Regions from separate parts of the Paenibacillus sp. FSL F4-0100 genome, predicted to be linked through region 3. Evidence: riboswitches for the same ligand, from Rfam matches in the RefSeq annotation. Region 3 holds a riboswitch; each other region holds the start of a gene.

Region 1 (5,637 bases), 600 kb from region 3:
GACGGTCCCCCCGGACGGTGAACATTCGGGGAATAAATTTATCCTTCGCCAGATTAACGGCAAGCAGCGGGAAGGCGGAATATCCCGTGTTGGCGGCCAGGATCAGAATGAGAGCTGTTGTTCCTTGGATAAAGTAATAAAAAACGTTTCGTCCAAAGGTATGCTCGGCAATCTGGGAAACGACAGTGACTTGCTCGCTGGGGCTAACCCCATAGTAATAGGCCAGGAATACGATGCCCGAAAATAACATTGCCAGCAAGGATCCCATCGCGACCAAGGTTTTGGCCGCATTATTCGGAGCGGGATCCTTGAAATTCGGGATGGCGTTAGAAATGGCTTCAACGCCGGTCAGGGCAGAGCTGCCCGAGGCAAATGCCCGCAGGAGCAGGAACAAGCTGAGACCGGCGACAGGCGTGCCGATCGGCGTGTGAAGCTCTGGTGATGCATGGCCTGTAGCTATGTTGAATATTCCGACGCCAATCAGGATAAACAGCGCCAGTACAAACAAGTAAACCGGATAAGCCAGTATGGTGGCCGACTCCGTAACCCCTCTTAAATTGAGTACGGTCAAACATAGAACGAACACGATGGAGATGGGCAGATTGTAGGCATGCAGTTCCGGAAAAGCCGACGTGATCGCGTCCGTCCCCGCCGATACGCTGACCGCAACCGTCAGGATGTAGTCGACCAGCAGGGAGCCGCCAGCGACCAATCCTGGATACATGCCTAAATTCCGTTTGGAAACCACGTAGGCTCCGCCGCCATGCAGATATGAGAAAATAATTTGTCTATATGATAGGATAAGTGCCAGCAATAAGACCAGGACCCCGACGGCAATCGGTATGGAATACCAATAGGCAGCCGCGCCAACGGTCATCAAGACGATCAGAATTTGTTCAGGTCCATAGGCCACGGACGACAAGGCGTCGGATGAAAGGATGGCCAGCGCTTTGGTTTTGTTCAGCTTTTGCTCGCCCAATTCCGTTGATTTAAGGGGTCTTCCGATGAGGAATCGTTTGATAGAAGATAACATGTTTTTCACCGCCGATTAAGAATAGGTACATGATGGGAACTGCTTGAAGTGAGTTCAATCGGTGTGCCTCATGTGCTGGACATATGGGCTATCTCCATTCCAATATTGATTTTTGGCAAACAAAAAACACAGGTTAGAACCCTGTGTTTGATCACAAGTTCACAACCCTCTCCATCAACGCTGACGAGGTTAGCTGTCGGATTCGGGCGGTGAGAGTCGCCCTACCTGATAATAGTCGCGGCGTAAGTACGCGCTGCATCAGGATTCACCCCATAGTATGGTTGACAGATCCTATAGGTATCCATCCATACGTGTGGTTCCCCCGCTTTCCAAATTGGAAATTAAGCGAATGTCATGTGAATATGAAGAATGATTTCGAAGCTGAATAGTATATTACGCCTGCTCAAATCTTTTGTAAAACACCCTCCAACGAAAAATTAAGCAGAATTATTTATAAAAAATGACAGATAAGCGCTTACATAAATGTGTGGCTTTGACAGGCTTTGTTTTTTGCATGTTTGCTACAGAAAGCATGATTTTCTATGATGCGTAAGGGCAAGTAGCTCAGATGTGATGCGATAGACGCTGGATACAAACAAATTCGCCATGCCGGTCTCGGGGGAGGAGACATGGGCATGGCGAATTTTTTGGGAGTGGTCCATGATTTGGCAAGGAAGAGAAAGGGTCTGGGTTCCTCTTCGTTGCTCTTGATAGGAATATACCCGGAAGGAAGTAGAGTGAAACACCCGCTCAGAAAAAAATGTAAGACTTTACTGGAGCCCTGATTTTCTTTTAAGATAAGGGGATATGATTCAGCGTGTACAAGGGGGAATGGACGAAATGACTCAAGCGATGATTCATCAGGAGAATGGTGTGTTTCCGGCGGTATGTCCGTTGGATTGTCCCGATACTTGCGGTTTGCTGCTGCATAAAGAGAATGGAAAAATCGTGAAGGTTACCGGCAATCCGGATCATCCGATGACGCAGGGAGCCATCTGTAATAAAGTCCGCAATATGGCACATCGGGTGTATCATCCCGAGCGCGTGCTTTATCCGCTGCGGAGGGTAGGGCCCAAGGGTGAGGGGGCTTTCGAGCGGATCAGCTGGGATGAAGCGATTCAGGAGATTACCGGGCGCTACAAGAAGCTGATCAAGGAATATGGCTCAGAGAGCATTCTACCATACAGCTTTTACGGCAATATGGGGATATTGAGCGTGGACGGTATGGATCGGAGATTCTTCAACAGGCTGGGCGCCAGCCGCCTGAAGCAGTCGATCTGTAATTCCGCAGGCACTGCGGGCTGGAAATCCGTGATGGGGTTTAATGGAGGCACCGTCCCGGAGGAGACCGTTCATGCCGATGTCATCATTGTCTGGGGCGGTAATATCGTCAGCACCAATATGCACCAAGTAGTGCTGGCAGAGAAAGCACGCAAGGCCGGTGCCAAGGTCATTGTGATTGATGTTCATAAGAACCAGACCGGGCAATGGTCGGATTGGTTCATTCCGCTGTTTCCGGGCACGGATGCGGCACTGGCGGTCGGCCTCATGCACATCATGTTCCGAGATGGCATGGTGAATGAGGAATTCCTCCGGCAGTATACGCTCGGGCATGAAGCCTTGCGTGAGCATGTCAAAGACTATACGCCGGAGCATGTATCCTCCATTACCGGCATTCCGGTAGAGGATATCGAGAAGCTGGCCGAGCTGTATGGCCGGACCGGTACTTCTTATATTCATATTGGTAACGGTCTTCAGCATCACGACAATGGCGGCTTGACGGTGCGCAGCATCGCGGCGCTTCCGGCCTTGACCGGACAATGGCTGAAGCGGGGCGGAGGGGCTGCCAAGTCGAATGGTGGCTACAACAGCATGGACAGCGATGCACTGGAGCGTCCGGATCTCCGGCCGAATCCGGATGCCAGGACCATTAACATGAACCGGATCGGCGAGGCGCTTGCCATGACCGAACAGCCGATTAAGTCGGTCTTTGTCTATTGCAGCAACCCGCTGGTTGTCGCTCCTGACACCGGGCGGGTGCGCGAAGGGTTTGCAAGGGAGGATCTGTTTACCGTCGTACACGATTTGTTCATGACGGATACAGCCAAGTATGCGGACATCGTGCTTCCGGCAACCTCCTCATTTGAGAATACGGACCTGTTCGCATCCTACTGGCATCAGTATATCCAGCTGCAGGAGCCGGTCATTCCGGCGCTCGGGGAGAGCAAGAGCAACGTGGAGCTGTTCTCCTTGCTGGGCCGGGCCATGGGGTTCACCGACCCGGCCTTCCATGAGACCGAAGAGGAGATGATGGCAAGAGCGCTCGACTTCCCGGACAACCCTTATCTGAACGGCGTCACGCTGGACAAGCTAAAGGAACACCGCTATGTGAAGCTTGACATGACGCCGCTTGAAACATATCTGGATCGTTTGCCGACGCCTTCGGGCCGGATCGAGTTATACTCCGCGAAGTTGGAGGAAGCAGGTCTTCCGCCTCTTCCGACTTACGTGCCCTTGAAGGAAGGATATGACGGTGTAAGGCGCGGCCGCGGGCACAGATACCCGCTTATGTTCATTTCGCCGCCGAACCACAACTTCCTGAATTCGACCTTTGCGAATGTGGAGAAGCATCAGAAGTTGGAGAAGGAACCTGCCCTGCAGATTCATCCGGCGGATGCAGAGGAACGCGGTATAGTGGACGGAGACATGGTTACGGTGTACAACGACCGTGGAACCTACGAAGTCCGAGCCAAGGTGACGGATAAAATGCTGCCGGGCACCGTAGTCAGCCAAGGCTTGTGGTGGGAAGGCGAAGGCAGGAAGCAGCGCGCCAATGCCCTTACACCCGACAGGTTGTCGGACATGGGCGAAGGAGCTACCTTCTTCTCAACGGTGGTAGAGGTCAGGACTACAATAACCGGTGCTTAAAGATGAATACAAAGACTGTCTTGAAGGTCTATATGACCTGAAGGCAGTCTTTTTTTCAAGGGTTAGCATCCTTGTCGCGCAAGAAATACCTCTGCCAAATAAGGTCTGTCTACTGAGAAAGTACGTCGATAGATGGTTATTTTAATTGGCTGGAACGGATGAAACATTCAGGTAGAAGTATAAAAAATCGGGCTTTTATTATATAGCTTCAATATATTTCCATGGGTAGAATGGTACTAAGTCAATTGCAAGCGGTTTCGAAGTCGCAGATTTCAGAGAACCGGCATGTATTTACATCAATTTGTAACAGGAGGATAAATATGCCGCAAGCTACTACAGAACAGCAACCATCACCCATTTCCCGGCAGCAAAAGGTCCATAATAATAGCTTATTTAGGCGCTTAATGAAGCAATGGGATGTTCAGCTGATGGTTATTCCAGGAGTTATTCTGATTTTCATTTTTGCCTATCTGCCGATGTACGGTGTAATCACCGGATTTATGGATTACAGCATTTTTACTGGTTCACGGATTTTTGAAAATCCATGGGTGGGCTTTAAACATTTTGAGGCTTTTTTTAATGCCCCAGAGTTTGAGAGGATTATTCGGAATACGATTGTAATCAGTTTACTTAAATTCTTTATTGGTTTTCCGGCACCGATTATTCTCGCACTGATGTTGAATGAAGTTCGACATATGTTTTTCAAAAGATTTATCCAGACTATTACCTACTTGCCTCACTTCTTGTCCTGGGTTATTGTCGCGGGATTTGTAATTGCAATGCTCTCCACAGAGAATGGTAGTGTTAATATGCTGCTGCAGAGTGTGGGGGCCATTGATGAACCGATCAACTTCCTTTCTCTAAAACAATATTTCTGGACAATTCTGATTTCGGCTAACGTATGGAAAGAGATTGGTTTTAACTCGATTGTATATCTCGCCGCCATAGCCAGTATTGATCCGGCTCTGTATGAAGCTGCAGACATCGACGGGGCTAGCAAGACAAAGCAGATCTATCTAATTACGGTTCCTTCGATTATGCCAGTCGTTATCATCTTTATGATACTTGCAATCGGTAGACTGCTCGATGCAGGATTCGAGGATATCTTGCTGTTGGCCTCTAACCCTGTATTAAGGCCGGTAGCCGACGTTGTAGATACCTATGTTTATCGCGTCGGCCTAGGAGGAAATCGCTATTCTTACGGGATTGCCATCGGACTCTTCAAATCGGTCATCGCTGTCATCCTGCTTACGATCGCTAACTATGCGGCCCGAAGATCCGGTAACAGTCTATGGTAATAATCAGTAGCAATCAGGAGGTACAGCATGCTAAAAAGAATTAGCACTGGTGACAAGATCGTGCTTGTCTTGATCTATACATTTCTTACTTTATTGGCCTTTTCAGCGCTTTATCCATTCTGGAATGCTGTGGCCGTATCCTTTAACCAGGGTGTAGACACCGCTAAAGGCGGGATTACCTTCTGGCCTCGGGAATTCACACTGGAGAATTACAAAATTATATTAGATGATGACCGATTGGCTAATGGATTCTTTATATCCGTTAGCCGGACCATAGTCGGAACCGCAACGTCAATATTTATGACCGCCCTTTTGGCATTCGGAATGACTCGTACCTATTTGATCGGTCGGAACTTTTATATGGTGTTCTTGGTATTT
Region 2 (5,637 bases), 1.2 Mb from region 3:
ATTTCCAGAACAATTACACTTACCCTGTCCTAAAACCGTTGCAACGACAAAAAGCTGCCTATTTCGGCAATCGTGTGAACAACTTGTGTCATGTTTCATGTTACTCCTTTTTTTCTTATAATGGAATTGCAATATAATTATTAATCGTTATAATCTATACGCATAAGCAATGTTTTGCACATATGTCTATTTTATATAGGAGGAATTCCATGTTTGAAGAACTGGACATGTTCGCCGTCGTTGTAGAGCAATCCAGCATAAACCAAGCCTCCAAGCTGCTTAACTTGTCACAGCCAGCCCTGTCCAGGAAAATAGCCAAGCTGGAGGACCAGCTCGGGCTGCAGCTGTTCAACCGCCGCGGCAAACGGCTGGAGCTTACCTCCATCGGACAGATTGTGTACACCTTTGCCCTGGAGCAGCGCCAGCAGCAGATCAAATTCATGCAGACGTTGGCCCATTACCGGGAGGGGGATCAGATCTCGATCAACCTGGGGGCCAGCCTAACCACACTGCAGACCACCTTGCCCCCGCTCGTTAACGCATTCATGGAGCGTCATCCCGCGGCCGAAATCAAGCTGATCACCGGCAAGACCCATGAGATCGTTTCTTATGTAAGAGATAAACGGGTCGATGTCGGCATTGTCGCCTCCTCCATCAACCAGCCCGGCTTAAACTGTATTCCGCTGTTTGATGACCATCTGGAGCTTGTCATCCCGTCTTCACACCCGCTGGCGGAGATCGAGGATGTCGGCATCGAGCAGCTTCAAGGCTTGCCGATGATCATTTTCTCAACCGGCACCTGGTACCGCAAGTTGACGGATGACCTGTTCCACCGCTGGGGCATTATGCCGGATATTCGGATGGAGATCGATTCCTTCGAAGCGATCGTCAGGCTCATCCCGACCTGCAAGGCAGCCGCGCTTCTGCCCAAATCCTATCTGAGACCGCAGCTGTTGTCCGATAACGGGCTTGTCGACATTCATATTCCGGCACTCATTGAAACCCGGCGAACAACTTCGCTGATCTACGGCCAAGCCTCGGAGCTGAGCAAGGCAGCCAGCCGCTGGATTGACGAAACGGAAATCCTGTTCCGTAAGCTGGAGGAGGATAAAACGAAGAAAACCTGACGGTATATAGGGTCGTCAGGTTTTTTTCTTCTTTATTTATTTTTCGAGCATATTCACGACCTCAGACTCAAAGAGATCCACATTATCATTGGAGCCGATAACGACCATAATGTCGCCGGAGTTCACCACATCCATGGCTGTTGGCGCTACGATGATGCCGGATTGTTTATTCAGGGCCACCACGCTGACACCGTAGCGAACCCTCGTATTGAGCTCGCTAAGCGTTTTTCCGTCCATGCAGTCCGTGACCGTCATCTCCACAATCAGATAGTCCTTGGATAATTCGATATAGTCGAGCAGGTTGGGCGTGACAAGCTGGTGAGCTACCCGGATCCCCATATCCCTTTCCGGAAAGATCACCCGGTCCACGCCCAGCTTCTCCAGCGCCCGGCCGTGCAGCACCGAAATCGCCTTAGCAACGACCATGGCGACACCAAGCTCTTTTAACAAGATGGCGGATAAGATGCTCATCTGAATATCGTTCCCGATCGCCACAATCCCGCAGTCGAAGTTACGGATACCGAGCGATTTAAGCACCTCTTCGTCCGTAGCATCCGCCACCACCGTGTGCGTCAGCAGCTCGCTCATATCCTCGACAACCTCTTCACTGCGGTCGATGCCGAGCACCTCATATCCCTGTTCCATCAGTTCAAGCGCCAGGCTGGCGCCAAATCGTCCCAAACCGATGATTGCAAATTGCTTTGGTTTCATGTCTCTCCTGTACTCCTTATCCAATAATCATTTTGCCTTCCGGATGACGATATAATTCTTTACCCTTTTTTGGCCCCAGTGCATAAGCAAGCGTCAAAGGCCCCAATCGCCCTGCAAACATCGTAATACTGATCAAAATCTTCCCGAATCCCGTCAGTTCAGGCGTTAAACCCATGGAGAGACCCACCGTACCGAAGGCGGATGTCGTTTCGAATAGGATCTCCAGGAAGCTCCCTTCCTCTGTCGTTGACAGAATCATCGATACGATTAGAACGAGCAGCAGTGCCAGTAATGCAATGGTCAGTGCCTTCAGCACCCGCTCCTGGGCCAGGCGATAACGGAACATGACGATGTCTTCACGCCCGCGCATCATGGCGATAACCGCCCCCACCATAATGGTGAAGGTTGTTGTTTTGATACCGCCACCGGTTGACCCCGGGGATGCTCCGATAAACATCAGAATCACGATAAAAAATTGCGTGGCCTGTCGAAGCCCCGTAATATCTATAGTATTCGCGCCAGCTGTACGCGGCGTTACGGACTGGAATAACGCACCGAAGAATTTTCCGCCCCAATTCAGAGAGCCGAGCGTCCTCGGATTGGTGAATTCAAATATAAGAATGACGATAAATCCAACCAGCAGCAAGGTAGCCGTCATGGTGAGCACCACTTTGGAATGCAAGGAAAGTCTCCGCTGTTTTCGGAAATCAATCAGATCGGATAATACGATAAAACCAATGCCACCTGAGACAATCAAAAACATCACGACTATGTTGACTACAGGATCGTAAACATACCCGGTCAAACTCCGAAAATCACCAAACAAATCAAAACCGGCGTTGTTAAACATCGTGACTGCATGAAAAACGCCATAATAAATCGCCTGGCCGATCGGCATATCAAACGCCCAGCGGATCGATAGAATGATGGCACCACAGGCCTCGATGATGAGGGAGTACAACAACACTCTGCGAATCAGCCTTACGATTCCTTCCATCGAGGACTGATTCATCGCTTCTTGCAGAATGAGACGATCCTTGAGCGATATGCGTCTTTTCAGAGCCAAGGCAAATAAAGTAGCCATCGTCATGAATCCGAGCCCGCCGATCTGAATCAGCAGCATAATCACGACTTCTCCGAAGGAACTGAATGTCGTTCCTGTATCCACCACAACCAGACCCGTTACACATGTTGCCGATGTCGAAGTGAACAAAGCATCGATAAATTCAAGCGGTTCACCTGTACTTGTGGAAATCGGCAGCATTAACAGCGCCGTCCCGATGAAGATAATAGCCGCAAAACCAAGCACGAGAATCTGCGGCGGAGACAACCTGAGCCAGTTAAATTTAGAGTTCAATCGGTCACCTTCTTAAAAAAAATCAAGAAAAAAGACACTGGAAAACGCAGTGCCCTTTACGGTCTGGTTCCTGTGCTGCAGCCTACGAGGTTAGCTGACGGATTCGGGCATTTCCACAGGTCGCCCTATTCATTATTCTAGGAATAATGAAATTCACCCCAATTACATGGTTCCCCCATTTTCAGTACGAAATTCGGCTGGAATATTCGGTTCCTTGAAGCATGATGTGATTATAACGCAATCTGGTACGTAACCCAATGCCGTTTTTCACCCAAAAAATCTTTAAAAGAGCGCGAATTGGGCATATTCAAGAATACAAGCATGGGGTTCTCTAACGTTTTCGAAACCTTTCATTCATTTTCATCGATTTGTTTCATTATTCCGGATATTGGGATAAGCTGCTTATGACTTTCATAACTATGTTATATTGACTCTATGCGTACTTAATCAGGCATATCGAATACCAGTGGGAGTATCAACTTTCCTAGAGGAGGAATTTCATGAATCGTGCAAGAGAGCCCTTGAAGCTGAAGCCCAATTTAAAACAGCTCATCGTGCCTGCCGCAGTCGGCCTGATTCTGTTCCTATTATTTCAGGTGTTTCCGTCGACGAATCCGGATTCTACCGAGATGGCATCTCCGAATATCATATCCAAGGAGCAGGCTCGGCAAGCGGCTTCAAGCTTTGCTCAGGAGCATTTGCAGTTTACGGCTGCAAAAACGGATGACACATTGGTTACATATCAATCCAAATCGGAACTTTACGGATATCTGGCGAAGGAAAAGAAACTTTCGGAATACAACAAAACCTATGAAGCCAAATATCCCTATGACGTATACCGCGTTCGCTTCAGCGAGCCGGGAGGCGATGCCCTCAATGTGGACGTGCACATGCAAAATTCTGGCATCGTCGGATTCTCGTACGATTACGCCCGCTCCAGCTATGACCGGATTGAGCTGAACAAGGGCGATGTACAAAGGCAGATGCTGCTTGTCGTCGAGGACGGCATGTCATTAGCCGAGAAGCAAGCGCTCGCGGAGCCTTGGCTCCAGCGAGCGGGCTATGACCTGTCGCGCCTTGAGCTGGTTACACGGGAAGGGGAACCCCGGCTCCGATATGTGGACCCGGAATCCAAAATTGGCGATTCCCGATTGGAGCACCGTTTCACCTTCGAACATGGGAAATTACGCTCCTATGAGCCATCCTTCTCAGTCCCGTCCGCCCATTCCGCCTATGTCAACAAGCAGACTCAGGATGCAACGCTGCTGACACTCGCAGGGTATGGCCTGTTCACCCTCATCCTTGGCATTCTTGCCATTGTGTACAGCGTAAAGACCAGAGCCTATACGTCGTTTAAGCGCGGCCTGTTCCTAGCGGTGCTGCTGTTTATCATTCAGATGCTAAATACGTATAATCTGATTCCCGTTTTCAAATCCGAGGGGATGTCGCAAACCGGTATATTCGGGATGATGATTTTCTATGCGGTCTATTCGCTCATATTCTCCGCCCTGCTCTATTTCTCCCTTGTCGGGGGCAACGGACTATGGCAAAAAGAAGACGGGCTCAATCCATGGCCGCGCGCCAAAGAACCCGGATACGGTCATTATGTACTGGACAGCATGAAGCTGGGATATATGTGGGCTTTCATCCTGCTTGGGGTCCAATCCATTATCTTTATCGTTCTGGGCCTAACCTTAAATACATGGTCCACCACGGATGCCACACAGTCGCCTTACAACATGCTCTATCCTTGGCTGTTTCCGCTGATGGCCTGGCTGGCCGGCATATCCGAAGAGGCCGTCTATCGACTGTTCGGTATCAAAATGGTGAAAAAGATCGTCCGCAATACGTTCGTTGCCAGTTTGATTACCTCGCTCATCTGGGCGCTCGGGCATACGCTTTATCCGATATACCCTGTAATTTCCCGGCCCATTGAACTGGTTATCATCGGCTTGCTGTTTAGCTACATCTTTTTGAAATATGGGTATTTGGCGGCCATGTTCTCCCATGTCATCTTTAATAGCATCTTGATGGGTATTAGCCTGATCTTGCTCAAGGACACCACCAACTTGCTGATTGGTGCTTTCTACATGGTGCTTCCTGCGCTTGTTGCGTATGCGATTTACCGTTTCAATCCAACAAAAAAAGAGAAGCCGTATGTCACGACTCCTCCTCACGAAGTGCCTTAAGAATTTCCGTTGCTAATTTCTCACCGATTGAAAGGGGCTTGAAGTCTTCGACTGAAGCCTCTTTTATTTTTTTGACCGAGCCAAAATGCTTCAACAGCAGCTTCCGGCGCTTCTCTCCAATGCCCGGGATGGAATCCAGCTTGGAGGATACCATCGATTTGCCGCGCTGTTCGCGGTGGAAGGAAATCGCAAACCGGTGAACCTCATCTTGAATACGCTGCAGCAAATAGAACTCCTGGCTGTCCCGGGGCAG
Region 3 (5,637 bases):
CTTCACAAAGGTCATCTTGACCAGCTTCGGAATCTTTTTCAGCTCGACTAGCGGAAACCCGATGAATAAAGTTGCTGCCGTACCGCCAAGAATGATTAGATAGGCTGCCGGATTATACAAAGCGAGAAGGGAGGCACCTTTCAGAACCATGCCCACCAGTACCGCGACGATACCGATTATTAAGCCTATAATTGTTGAAATTTCCATACCACACCTCATCCGTGAGAAATAAAATAACGAATCCATTCGTCAGAACGGTTCTCATGGAGAACCGGACCCCTTTTGTGGGGCGTTATCCTATTTATCGTCAGGTCGGGCTTTTTTTTTTAGTTGTAATTTCCGGTATAATGGAAGGAAGGGAAACGAAGCTAAGTACGGCAAGGAAAGGAGTGATGGAGATGGGCGTTAAACACGGAAGAGATTACGGCGAAATTCTGGCAGAACTGACCGAGGCGGTCGGACGAATTACCGACAGCTATGTCTTCTTTGAAATGGAAGCTGAGGATTGGGGCAATCTGGGTGAAGCCGAGAGAAATGAGGTTCATGAAGCGCTGGCTGAGGATTTGTTCTATGCGCTAGGCACAGAGCCGGTGATTAATGTTGGCAGCGGCGTGGTCATGCATGATCAAACGAACCATCGAATACATATTTTGATTGGTGAAGAAGAGTTGGCCTTTGTGGCTCTTGTGTAATCACTCCAGTTATCAACAGATACAGGGCAGAATAGAATAGATGACAGAAAGACCATATTACGTGTAAGTCGGCTTTAAGATAGGTTTTTTTCGGGGAGGAAGATAAAAGATGCTTTATACGCAGCAAGAAGTAGAGGCTCATCTGGAAAAGCTTGAGGGTTGGGAATTTGAACAAGGGAGATGGATTGTACGGAAGTATACCTTCTCCTCCTTCATGAAGGGAATTGCTTTTGTTGATGAAGTGGCAGCTATTTCAGAAGCTTTCGGACATCACCCCTACATCACCATAGATTATAAAGTCGTTACACTTCGTCTCACCTCTTGGGACGACGGTGGCATTACGGCTGTGGATATTAAGGAAGCGCAGCAGTTTAACGAAACCTATGAGAAGAGTCGTTCGAAGGATGGCAAGGCGGCACAATAGGAGGGGGACGGTTAGTCCCCTCAGAGGTCCCGAATATGTAAAAACACGCTTGCGCCGGGAAGAACTCCAGGTGCAAGCGTGTTTTGCGTATAAGCTGATTTATTTTTTCTCAGCAAGGTATAGCGCGATGTTTGCGATTTCTTCAGGCTTAAGTTGATCTTTAAAGGAAGGCATTCCCTTACGACCTTTGGTTACAACGTTGAAGATTGCGTCCGCATCCATGTGTCCGCCTACTTGATTCAAAGCCGGCCCAGCGCCGCCTTGAAGTTGGTCGCCGTGACAGCTAATACAGCTTGCTTTCATTGTGGCTTCCGCTGCGGCAGCATCGAGAGTCACTTCCGGCATGGTCGGCTTCTCTTCCTGAGCCACCTGTTCCTTACCTGGGAGCGTAAACATCAGCGCGATAGCCAACGCACATGCGACGAAGAACAATCCGCTCATGATCCATTTTTGCATCGTCATATCGTCCCTTCTATGTATACTGCACTCTTGCACTTGTCTCCATTATAAACCAACATCCATAGACAGCATAGCCAGTTGTGACAAAAAAAGCAACTATCCGGCGTGGCTTCATAAAAAGTACACAAAATTGTGCTTTTTCATATAGACAAAGATTACTATTCCTCATTAGCCGGCGGCTCATACACCATACAGTGGAAAAGGGCATTTCCCGTTGGTGTAAGTCGCTCATACGTATCGGTGACATGAAAGCCTGCCTTTTGATACGTACGGATCGCGCGCTCATTCCAGGTCAACACCTCAAGGTCGATTTCGTCGACAGGCCGCCTCCGCCTGGCTTCCCGAACAATCGCCTCCATAAACCGTTTACCCATTCCGCGCCCGCACCAATCAGGCCGCATGCCAAGTCCGATTCGTGTCACCTCGTGAATCGGAAACAGCTGGGCAAATCCCCACAGGGCCTCCCGTTCATCCATAATCGAGATGTACTGCCTCTGGCGAATGTCGGGATCGCCAAACTCGACCTCAAGCCCTTTCATCTGCTCCCAGGGAAGAAAGCCATAGATATTATAGGGAGGAGGATAGGTCCAGGCGCATATTTCCTTTGCGTGCTCTTCACGCATGACTACGGTGTGAAATGAAATCGGTGTTGCATCCATTGGTCAAGTCCTCCTATCGTATATATGAATGATAACCCTTTTCCGAACATCCAAGTCGCATCAAAAAGCCCGTCAAAGAGAGGTAAGGGCTCCTTTAACGGGCAAGCGGTATGTATAGGGATGATTAGCCTCTAAAGCTTAGGATGATTCACCAGCCGACTCTTCATACGTATCATCGCTCATGATACGCTTTGCACCCACGTATCGCTGATCATAGTACTCCTCTGCAAGGCGGTTGATAACCACGCCGCGGTTGGTCGAGGCATGGGCAAATTTGTCATCGCCGACATAAATGCCGACGTGGGAGATGCCCTGGCCCGATGTGTTGAAGAACACCAAATCGCCAGCGCGCAGATCCTTACGGGACACGCTTGTCCCCATGTCGAATTGAGAGCCGGATTGATGCGGGAGCTTCAAACCGAGTTTGGCATATACATACATGGTGAAGCCGGAACAGTCAAATCCGCTCGTGGTCGTACCGCCGTAGCTGTATCGTGTACCTAGCACCTTATCGATTTCCTGATCCAGCGCACTATCAGCAAACACGTTGCCAACGCCCAAAGTGAATAGCAGTGTGATACTAAGGGCTGCTGTTGATAATGTTTTCTTCAGCATGGAAAGCTCCTTTTCGCTGCCGCGAGGCATAGCAATCTATGTATTAAAGCACTTACATTAATGACAAAGTTGTTACTGCGTCCATTCTATCAGACAGTAAGCGGGATTGGCAATTATTTCTTGATGGATTTTGCTATTTTTCAATCGCATTAGCTGTCGAAGCGTCAGATAAAATCAATATTTTTCCAAAACGGTGTTTAATGAAGAGAGAGAAGGGTATATAAAGAATAAGAGGATATTGAGGATGGAATAACCAAACGAAGTCATTTCAATATCTGCATTCATTTTTTTTTGAAAAGTGGAAACTTTTTCGTTGTCTTAAACGTTATAAAGGTATACACACAATCAACAAAAGAAAAAAGCCGCTGGATGAGATCGGCACAATCTCATAAACCCAGGGCTTCTTATAAGAGTAAATCAATAAAGTTCCAACATTAATTGTAGTTCACAGCTACAGATTTGTACGTATTCTGACTCATAATTCTCTTAGCGCCTACATATCGGTTGGCGTAATAGCTCTGGCTTAGCGGACTGATCATGACACCACGCGAAGATGAGGAATGAGCAAATTTGCCGCTCCCAACATAAATACCCACATGAGAGATACCTCTACCGGATGTGTTGAAGAACACGAGATCGCCAGCTTTCAGGTTGCTCTTGGATACTGCCGTTCCTACTTTGTATTGAGCTGCAGACGTTCGCGGCAGGCTAAGGCCAAGCTTCTTGTAAACATAGCTGGTGAATCCGGAGCAGTCAAAACCATTCGTTGTGGTTCCACCCGTTTTATAAGAGACACCAATGGCTGGTTTGATTGCTGTATTTAATTTGGAATCGGCGAAAGCGCTTCCGGTCCCTAATGTGAGTGCGAGTGCGAGGCCGAGAGAAACAGCCGTTAACTTCTTTTTCAAAACAAAAAGCTCCTTCCATTGCCTGCGAGGTTAGCTTAAGGGTTCGGTTGAAAGGTCCCCTATGATCCCTCTCTTGCGAGATCAATTCACCCAAAACGGATCCCCCGCTTCCCATATCGTTATGGGAATTCGGCTCCTTAAAATGTTGATGAACCCATTCATTGACGTCTGACGTTCCAACATAGTTAACGAATTTACATCGTTCCAACAAAAAAGTTACAGTAAAGATGACAAAGTTGTTACTAACATATTCGTTATTTTAGCAGAGTATTAACAATTTGGCAAACGAGGAAAGATCATTTTTAAACAAAAAACCTGTCCCCATCTTGGGGAAACAGGTTTTTTTGTAATTTGGCGCTCAGAAATTTGTAATATAGAGGATAAATGAATGCTTATTCTTTGTAAAATCAAGCTCGAGATAAAAACGTGTCACTTCGGATTACAGCTTATTCGCGAGCATGATTCACCATTTCAGGGTAACGAATTGTAACGATTAGGAATGCTGTGAGGAGGAATCTCTCCACAAATGATATTGGGTGGAAATTACCCAAATTTGGAATAGTCCATTCAGGAAATAAGAGGCCTGCTGAATAATTAAGCCGATCAACCCGGCCCAGAAGAGCGAAGCCGAGCTCAGGAGCAACAGAATGACACAGGCTGATCCGCCGATGGTGATGGACAACAGCACTGCCGTGCCCAAGCGGCGGAAGAGTGCCAGAATAGAGCTGATCATACCGAACCCCCCAGTGCGCCCGAATTGCATATAGAGCAATAACAGGCGGATCAGATAGGCGTACAAGAACCACCCAGCTGCATAGGGCAGTGCATGAAGCAGCAGAACAGGCTCTTGAATCCCATTCAGCAGAATCGGAAGGATTTTGGGCAGAATCCAGTAACCGGGCGCAAAGGTGAGAATGAGCTCTATCAGATAGAATAGCGTTACGGGTTTCCACAGTTTCCGCATCCCAATGAAGAAGAATAAACCGCGCTCGCCCTTAGCTTCCTGGTGAAGGTTGTAGAAGATGCCGGCCCGAATGAGCGGGGTGAAGATCATCCTGATCAAGAGCAAACCGGCCAGAAGCCATGCGTAGGTGTGGACCGTGCTGCTCAGGGATAGGCTCATCTCGCCCTCGTAGAAGAATAAAAGACGGCTGAGCTCGTTAGGGGCAGAATCCGGATATCGCATAAGAAGGGGAACGACTGCCGATTTTACGAGTCGGTACAGGCAGTATCCCCACAGCAAACGGTATAAGAAGAGCAGAATCGAGACGTATAGCTGGTCTTTAACACTGATCCACCCTTGGCCTGCGTAACTTTTCATGTGCTCCCCCCTCACCATGACAGGCTGCCGAACAGCGTCTCCACAAGCTTGGTAATACTGAGATTCCAGCGTGTAACCACCTTCGGATCCATTCCTGCCTTCATATAGTTATTGATGTGTTTATTCTCTAGGACGATGGAATATTTCGGATCAACCATGGCCCAGGCGAGCGGAGTGCTGTACTCCAGGGTGTAAGTAACTTTTCGGTCCTTGCCGCTCCAGGTTCGCTCCACCGTTTTGCCGTCCTCAAAGGCGAACACGATTGGCACATCGGTTATATCCCCGTCCTTGCTCGTTATCTTGACCGTAGATTCATACCGAGGATGTTCCGCCGTGCCTTTATTTTTGATTTTTATCACGTCGATGGCAACGTCCGCCATCTGGCTTCCATATACATATTGGTCAAAATACGGCTGCCAGGACGTTTTGCTTACTTGCTCTACAACTTTCTGGAAGTCGGACGTGGTCGGGTGCTTGAAGCGGTATTTCTGGGCGTACGTATGAAGAATCTTCTCCATCATCCGCGGACCGACCTGTCGTTCGATGCCTTGCAGCACCA

What was found. Region 3 has a riboswitch for cyclic di-AMP ahead of MHH48_RS00495 (C40 family peptidase). Riboswitches for the same ligand answer to the same signal wherever they lie in the genome.
Region 1: another riboswitch for cyclic di-AMP. It lies ahead of MHH48_RS32740 (APC family permease); the one in region 3 lies ahead of MHH48_RS00495 (C40 family peptidase).
Region 2: another riboswitch for cyclic di-AMP. It lies ahead of MHH48_RS29855 (TrkH family potassium uptake protein); the one in region 3 lies ahead of MHH48_RS00495 (C40 family peptidase).

The regions. Positions count from the first base shown of each region.
Region 1 is NZ_CP150303.1:7,199,110-7,204,746, reverse strand. It holds gene MHH48_RS32740 (APC family permease) at 1-1,033, opposite strand, end outside; cyclic di-AMP (ydaO/yuaA leader) riboswitch at 1,196-1,391, opposite strand; gene MHH48_RS32735 (molybdopterin oxidoreductase family protein) at 1,874-3,961, shown strand; gene MHH48_RS32730 (ABC transporter permease subunit) at 4,282-5,259, shown strand; gene MHH48_RS32725 (carbohydrate ABC transporter permease) at 5,287-5,637, shown strand, end outside.
Region 2 is NZ_CP150303.1:6,563,164-6,568,800, forward strand. It holds gene MHH48_RS29845 (LysR family transcriptional regulator) at 210-1,127, shown strand; gene MHH48_RS29850 (TrkA family potassium uptake protein) at 1,164-1,838, opposite strand; gene MHH48_RS29855 (TrkH family potassium uptake protein) at 1,855-3,195, opposite strand; cyclic di-AMP (ydaO/yuaA leader) riboswitch at 3,260-3,404, opposite strand; gene MHH48_RS29860 (CPBP family intramembrane glutamic endopeptidase) at 3,696-5,384, shown strand; gene uvrC (excinuclease ABC subunit UvrC) at 5,356-5,637, opposite strand, start outside.
Region 3 is NZ_CP150303.1:99,832-105,468, forward strand. It holds gene motA (flagellar motor stator protein MotA) at 1-207, opposite strand, end outside; gene MHH48_RS00470 (hypothetical protein) at 399-692, shown strand; gene MHH48_RS00475 (4a-hydroxytetrahydrobiopterin dehydratase) at 802-1,116, shown strand; gene MHH48_RS00480 (cytochrome c) at 1,216-1,572, opposite strand; gene MHH48_RS00485 (GNAT family N-acetyltransferase) at 1,734-2,234, opposite strand; gene MHH48_RS00490 (C40 family peptidase) at 2,373-2,846, opposite strand; gene MHH48_RS00495 (C40 family peptidase) at 3,284-3,757, opposite strand; cyclic di-AMP (ydaO/yuaA leader) riboswitch at 3,762-3,902, opposite strand; gene MHH48_RS00500 (hypothetical protein) at 4,251-5,078, opposite strand; gene MHH48_RS00505 (M1 family metallopeptidase) at 5,090-5,637, opposite strand, start outside.